Linked DNA regions of Anaeromyxobacter diazotrophicus. The protein of the gene in region 1 interacts with the protein of each later gene in a pairwise test. Links are inferred from orthologs where the notes say so. Each region holds a gene or a part of one and is shown on either strand. Other genes may lie near its edges. The genes, in order: HWY08_RS14505 and HWY08_RS03475.

The links.
Region 2: the proteins of HWY08_RS14505 (region 1) and HWY08_RS03475 interact in binary tests that used the Escherichia coli proteins (3 or more experiments, as listed by UniProt). The link is inferred for Anaeromyxobacter diazotrophicus from one-to-one orthologs.

Annotation. Positions count from the first base shown.
Region 1 is NZ_BJTG01000007.1:4,189-7,405, forward strand. What follows is about bases 1-2,910. They hold HWY08_RS14505 (aminoacyl-histidine dipeptidase), read left to right. Parts: upstream 1-687; coding sequence 688-2,133; downstream 2,134-2,910. Other genes in these bases: HWY08_RS14500 (efflux RND transporter permease subunit), read left to right, coding at 1-617; HWY08_RS14510 (6-phosphofructokinase), read right to left, coding at 2,838-2,910. Also shown: more of HWY08_RS14510, read right to left, coding at 2,911-3,217. UniProt on the Escherichia coli protein: Dipeptidase with broad substrate specificity. Requires dipeptide substrates with an unblocked N-terminus and the amino group in the alpha or beta position.
Region 2 is NZ_BJTG01000002.1:110,040-113,216, reverse strand. What follows is about bases 85-2,954. They hold HWY08_RS03475 (aminopeptidase P N-terminal domain-containing protein), read right to left. Parts: upstream 2,240-2,954; coding sequence 929-2,239; downstream 85-928. Other genes in these bases: HWY08_RS03470 (M61 family metallopeptidase), read right to left, coding at 2,256-2,954; HWY08_RS03485 (type I restriction-modification system subunit M), read right to left, coding at 85-511. Also shown: more of HWY08_RS03485, read right to left, coding at 1-84; more of HWY08_RS03470, read right to left, coding at 2,955-3,177.

The DNA.
Region 1 (3,217 bases):
TGGCGGGCCGGGTGGCGGCCGCGTGGCAGGCGGCGCGCGCCGGGGCGCCGGCGCTGGCGGGCGCCGAGATGCGGGTGGTCGGCGAGTCGCTCCTGCAGACGAAGGTCGGGGCGAGCCTGGTGCCGACCTTGGCGGAGAGCTTCACGCTCACGGTGGTGCTCATCTTCGCCGTCTTCCTGGTGCTCTTCCGCAGCGGGGTCGAGCGGCTCCTGGCGATGATCCCGTCGCTGTTCGCGCTCCTGGCCACCTTCCTCGGGATGCGCCTGCTCGGGGGGTCGCTCAACGTCGCCACCATCATCATCGCCACCACCGTCCTCGGCACCACCGAGAACGACCAGATCCACTTCTTCCACCACATGCACGAGCGCGCCGGCGCCGGGGTGGAGGAGCGGCTCCGCCACACCTTGAGGGTCTCGGGCCGCGCCATCGCCTTCGCGACCCTCATCAACGCGGCCGGGTTCCTCGGCCTGGCGGTCTCGAGCTTCCCGCCGCTCCGGCAGTTCGGGATCATGGCGTCGGCCGCCTTCCTGCTGGCGCTCCTGGCGGACTTCACGGCGCTGCCCGCCAGCCTCTGGATCGCGGCGCGGTGGCGCGCGCGGCGCCCGCCGGCACCCTGAGCCGATCCGGCTTTCCTCGCGCCGGGCCCGGGGCTAGCCTACGCCGCCACCCACGCACCGAGGAGCCCACGTGTCCGACCTCGCCGACCTCGAACCCCGCCCGCTGTGGAGGTACTTCCTCGAGCTGTCCCGCATCCCGCGCGGCTCGCGCAACGAGGCGGCGGCCATGCGCTGGGTGGCGGAGCAGGGGCGGGCGCTCGGGTGCGCGGTGGAGCAGGACGCGGTGGGGAACGTCCTCCTGCGCAAGGCGGCTGCGCGCGGCGGCGAGGGGCGCGCGCCGGTGGCGCTGCAGGTGCACGCCGACATGGTGTGCGAGAAGAACGAGGGCACTCCGCACGACTTCGAGCGGGACGGCATCGACGTCGTCCGGGACGGCGAGGTGGTGCGGGCGCGCGGCACGACGCTCGGCGCCGACGACGGCATCGGCGTGGCGGCGGCGCTGGCGGCCCTGGCCGATCCCGAGCTGCGGCACGGGCCGCTCGAGGTGCTCGTCACCGTGGACGAGGAGACCGGGCTCACCGGCGCCAACGCGGTCCGGCCCGGGTGGCTGGCGGCGAAGGTCCTCCTCAACCTGGACAGCGAGGAGGAGGGCGAGCTCACCATCGGGTGCGCCGGCGGCGTCGACACCGTCGCCACCCGCCGCGTGACGCGCGCCGCGCCCGCCGCCGGGAGCGTGCCGCTGCGGGTGAAGGTCTCCGGGCTGCGGGGCGGCCACTCCGGCACCGACATCGCGGCCGGCCGCGGCAACGCGCTGCGCGTCCTGGGGCAGGTGCTGGCCGCGCTGGCGGCCGGGGGAGGGTGCGAGCTCGCCTCGGTGCGCGGCGGCAACAAGCGCAACGCCATCGCCCGCGAGGCCTCGGCGGTGCTGCAGGTGGCGCCGGGCCGGGCGGCGGCGGTGCGCGAGGAGGTGGCGCGGCAGGAGGCCGCCTGGCGCGCGGCGCTGGGCGCCTTCGACCCGGGCCTGTCCGTGGCGGTGGAGCCGGGGAGCGCGGGGCCGGTGCTCTCGCCGGCCGACGCGCAGGCGGTGGTGGGGCTCCTCCTGGCGGGGCCGCACGGGGTGGAGGCGATGAGCCCGGACATCCCGGGGCTGGTCCAGACCTCGACCAACTTCGGCGTGTTCGAGACGCGGGACGACGCCGTCGAGGCGAACTTCCTCACCCGCAGCTCGGTCGACGCCTCCAAGTCGGCGCTGGCGGCGCGCATCGCGGGCGTGTGCGCGCTGGCGGGCTTCGAGACCCACACCACGGGCGGCTACCCGGGCTGGAAGCCCGAGCCGGGCGCGCCCGTCGTGAAGCTCGTCGACGGCGTCCACCGGGAGCTGTTCGGCAAGCCCATGGTGGTCCGCGCCATCCACGCGGGCCTGGAGTGCGGCCTCATCGGCGAGAAGTACCCGGGCCTGCAGATGGTCTCGTTCGGCCCGACCATGTGGGACGCCCACACGCCCGACGAGCGGGTGAGCATCGCCTCCGTGCAGAACTTCTGGCGGCTGCTGCGCGCGGTGCTCGAGCGCGTCTGAGCCGCCGCTGCCGGCCCCTGCCGGCCGCTGCCGGGAGCGAGCCTCTCCTTCCTGCGCGAAGAGAGAGCGGGTCCGAGCGGGGGCGGCGGGGTGGCCCTCCGGCGGTGCTCGGCAAACGACCTGCCGGGTGGGATCCGGCGGCCGGTGCAGAAACGCTCGGCGGCTTGCACCGCAACGTGCCGCGCCGCGGAGGCGCGAGAGGAACGCGCGCCGGCGCGGCACCGGCGGTGCAGCGCCCGTTCATCGGGAGTGGTCTTCCGCAGGTCGGCCTCCGCTCCGGCGGAGGGCCACCCCGCCGCCCCCCTGGCGGGCGGGATCTGAGCGCTCAAAGTTCGCGATCGCGGCGAGCGGAACGCTCGGGGGCACGATCACGCCGAGCGGTCGGTTCCCATGCGCGGGAGTCGGGGTGGCCACTCGCCGGAGCGCAGCCAGACCTGCGGACGGACCCGCCCGCCCTACGCCCGGCCAGCAACGCCGGTGCCACGCCGACCCGTGCGCCGCGCGTACCGCGTCGGCGTGGCACGTCGCGTTGCCGGGCCTGGAGCGTTTCCGCCGACGCCCGCCTACCCAGCCCGGCAGGTCGTTGGCGAGCACCGCCGAGTGGCCACCCCGACGCACGCAGCACGGAACCGATCCGCGGACTGGCGGGCGTCACCCCGACGCACGCAGCTCGGAGCTGATCGGGCGCCGCCCCGGCGGAGCGCTCAGGCCCGGTTGAGGAAGATGGGCAGCCCGCGCTTCGCGGCGTAACTCGGCCGGAGGCGGTCGGTGTTGTACATGGACGCGAGGTCGACCTTGCGGGGCCCGAGCTTGGGGTCGGGGATGGGCACGAGGTCGTACTTGCCGTCGACGAGGGCCGACATGAGACCGCTCTTGCCCTCCAGCATGGCGTCGAAGGCCATGGTGCCGTAGGTGAGCGCCACCAGCTTGTCGATGAAGTCGGGGTCGCCGGAGCGCAGGTCGTAGGTGAGGTCGGAGACGATGGTCTCCTCGCCGGTGCGGGCCTTGATCTCGTCCGAGAGCGACTCGGCGACGCTGGCCTTCTTGCGGTGGCCGAAGGCGTCGGCGTCGCCGTACTCCTGCA
Region 2 (3,177 bases), on another replicon or contig:
GGAAGTACTCGTAGATCTTCCCGAACGAGTCGCCTTCGAGGTCCACCGGGATGGTGGAGAAGATCTTAAGCAGCTCCTTCAGCAGGCGCGCATTGAACCCGGAGTAGGCCTTGGGGAGGACGCCCGAGAGCTGCGGGTTGGCCTCCTCTATGGCGCGCATCGCGTCGTCGATGGCCTGCCCGAGCGACTTTCCGTTCTTGCCGCCCTCCGGGTAGTCGCGTAGGCCGTCGAAGCGCGCCGCGGGCGCGAGGTACAGCACGCCCTTCTCGTGGTAGGCGGTCGGCTCGTCGACGCGCGAGCCGCGCCGGCCCGTCGCGACCTTGTCCAGCGCAGCGCGGCGGGCCGCGAACTTGGCGTCGGCGAAGCGGAGGAAGATGAGGCCGAGAATGGGCTGGCCGTACTGCGCCGAGGTGAGACCACTGTTCGCACGAAGCTCATCGGCAGCGGTCCACAGCCGCTTCTCGAGCGTTTCGGTTGCGAGGTCTTTCTCCGTGGGGGCGATCCAGCGCATACGCCCATATACATCCCCGGTGACGATGGAGGGCCTGTCGGCGCGCGACTCTGCGCTAGCCACCACGCGCTCGGCCGCGCGGTGGTTGAAGCGGCCCGTCGCATGGGCGACGAGACTAGAGCACCTCGTGGCGCACCACAAAGCGCACCACGTCGCCCGAAACGACGACGCCCGTCACCGCAGAATCATTGCGATGACGGGCGTTTAGATGGTCGGGGAGACAGGATTCGAACCTGCGACCCCTTGGTCCCGAACCAAGTGCTCTACCAGGCTGAGCCACTCCCCGATGAAACTCTTCCGCTCGACGGCCGGCGGCGCCCGGGAGGCGCTGCCCTCGCGTAAGGCGGCGTTTTTACTGTTCCGGCCTGGGGGTGTCAAGCACGGAGGCGCGGAGTCTTCGCGCGCCTCTCCCAGACCTCACCGGACGCAGCAGGCCTCCACCTCGTCGGGGTCCTTGGGCGTCGAGGCGGTGAGGTTCTCGTGGCCCTCGGCGGTCACGAGGACGTCGTCCTCGATGCGGATGCCGACCCCGCGCAGCGCCTCGGGGGCGGCCGCGTCATCGGGCGGGACGTAGAGGCCGGGCTCGATGGTCACCACCATGCCGGGCACGAGCGGGCGCGGCCGGCCGTCCAGGAAGTAGGCGCCGACGTCGTGCACGTCCATGCCGAGCCAGTGGCTGGTCCGGTGCATGTAGTACTTGCGGTACGACTTGTCGGCGAGGCGCTCGTCCACCGTGCCCCGCAGCAGCCCGAGCGCCAGCATCCCCTCGATGAGCCGCCGGACGGTCGCGTCGTGGATGGCGTCGAGCGTGGCGCCGGGCTTCACCTCCTCGATCGCCTTCACCTGCGCGTCGAGCACCACCTCGTACGCGGCGCGCTGCGCCTTCGTGAACGACCCGGAGATGGGGAAGGTCCGCGATACGTCGGCGGTGTAGAAGTCGTACTCGGCGCCGGCGTCCACCAGGCACACCTCGCCGTCCTTCAGCGGGGCGTCGCTCGCGCGGTAGTGCAGGATGGTGGCGTTCGGGCCGGCGGCCACGATCGTCCCGTAGCCGGGGCCGGTCCCGCCGCGGCGGCGGAAGGCGTACTCGATCTCCGCCTGCACCTGGTACTCGCGCCGGCCGGGCTGCCCGTCGCGCATGGCGGCGAGGTGCGCCTCGGCGGTGATCTCGGCCGCCTTGCGCAGCGCGCGCACCTCCGGCTCCGACTTCACCAGCCTGAGCTCGTGCAGCACGAGCGCGGGGTCAGCCATCCGCAGCGGCGCCCGCGCCCCGGCGCGCGCCCTCGACCGCAGGTCGCACAGGACGCGCCCCACCCGCACGTCCCAGGTGGCTTCGCGGCCCAGGCTGAACCAGAGCGTGCCGGCGCCGTCCAGCAGCGCCGGGAGGCGCTGGTCGAGCTCGCCCACCGGGTAGGCCTCGGTCGCGCCGTACGCCGCCTTCGCGCCCTCCACCCCGGCCCGGCGGCCGGTCCAGATCTCCTTCTCCGGGTCGCGCGGCCGCACGAACAGCACGTAGCGGCCGTCGGCGTAGAGCAGCGCGCACCCGCTCGGCTCGTCGAGCCCCGTCACGTACGCGTGGTCCGAGTCCTGCCGGAACAGGTACTCGGCGTCGGCGTTGCGGAGCTTCTCCTCGGCGGCGGGGAGCAGCATCACCCCGCCCCCCTCCGCCGCCATGCGGGCGGCGATCTCGCGGCGGCGGGCGGCGTGCAGGCTCGGGTCGAAGGTCATGGCGGCCGAACCTAGCTCAGGCGGGACGGGTCGGAAAGGGCGCGCCGCACCACGCCTCGAAGGCGGCGCGCTCGGCCGGGCCGGCGCCGGCGGCGGGCTCGAGCCACAGCGTGTCCTCCGGCGCCTCGCCCAGCGGAACCTCCACCTCCAGGAGCTCGTCGCGCCGGAACACGGTGAGGCGCAGCGCGCCGCCCGGGCCGCGCTCGCACAGCCGGTTCCACAGCGCCGCCCGATCCACGCGCAGGCCGTCCTCGGCCACGATCTCGTCGTCGGCGTAGAGGCCGGCCTTCCAGGCCGGTCCGCCCTCGCGCACGCTCGCCACCTTCAGCTTCGGGCCCTCGGGGATCGCCGCCCCCAGCCAACCCGGCGCCGGCCGCTCGTCCGGCTTGGCGGGCGTGCCGCCCTTGTCGTCCCAGCCTTGCGCCCGGCGCCGCCGCACCGCGAGCCCGAGCTGCGCCAGGTCGAGCTCGAGCGGCGCGGTGCCGCGCACGTACCGGTCGAAGAACGCGCGCGCCGCGTCGGCGCCGAGCCGCTCCGCCACCGCCCGCTCCACGCCGTCCTCGGGCAGGCCGCGCGCGCCGTGCCGCTCCACCAGCGCCCGCACGAGCTCGTCGAGCGACCCGCCGGCGCGGCGCAGCGCCAGGTCGAGCTGGAGCGCCACCAGCTCGCCCTTCTGGTAGTACGAGACCGCGCTGTTCGGGGAGTTCTCGTCGGGCCGGTAGTACTTCACCCAGGCGGTGAAGCTCGCCTCCTCCAGGCTCATCTTGGCCGCGCCGGGCTGGCGCGCCAGCGCGGTGAGCTCCTCGCCCAGGTGCTCGAGGTAGCGCTTCGCCGCGCCGAGCCCGGCCCGCACCACCGTGAGCTCGTCGTAGTAGCTCGTCACCCCCTCGAACCACCACAACAGGCGGGTGTACTGCTCGCGCCGGTAGTCGTACGGC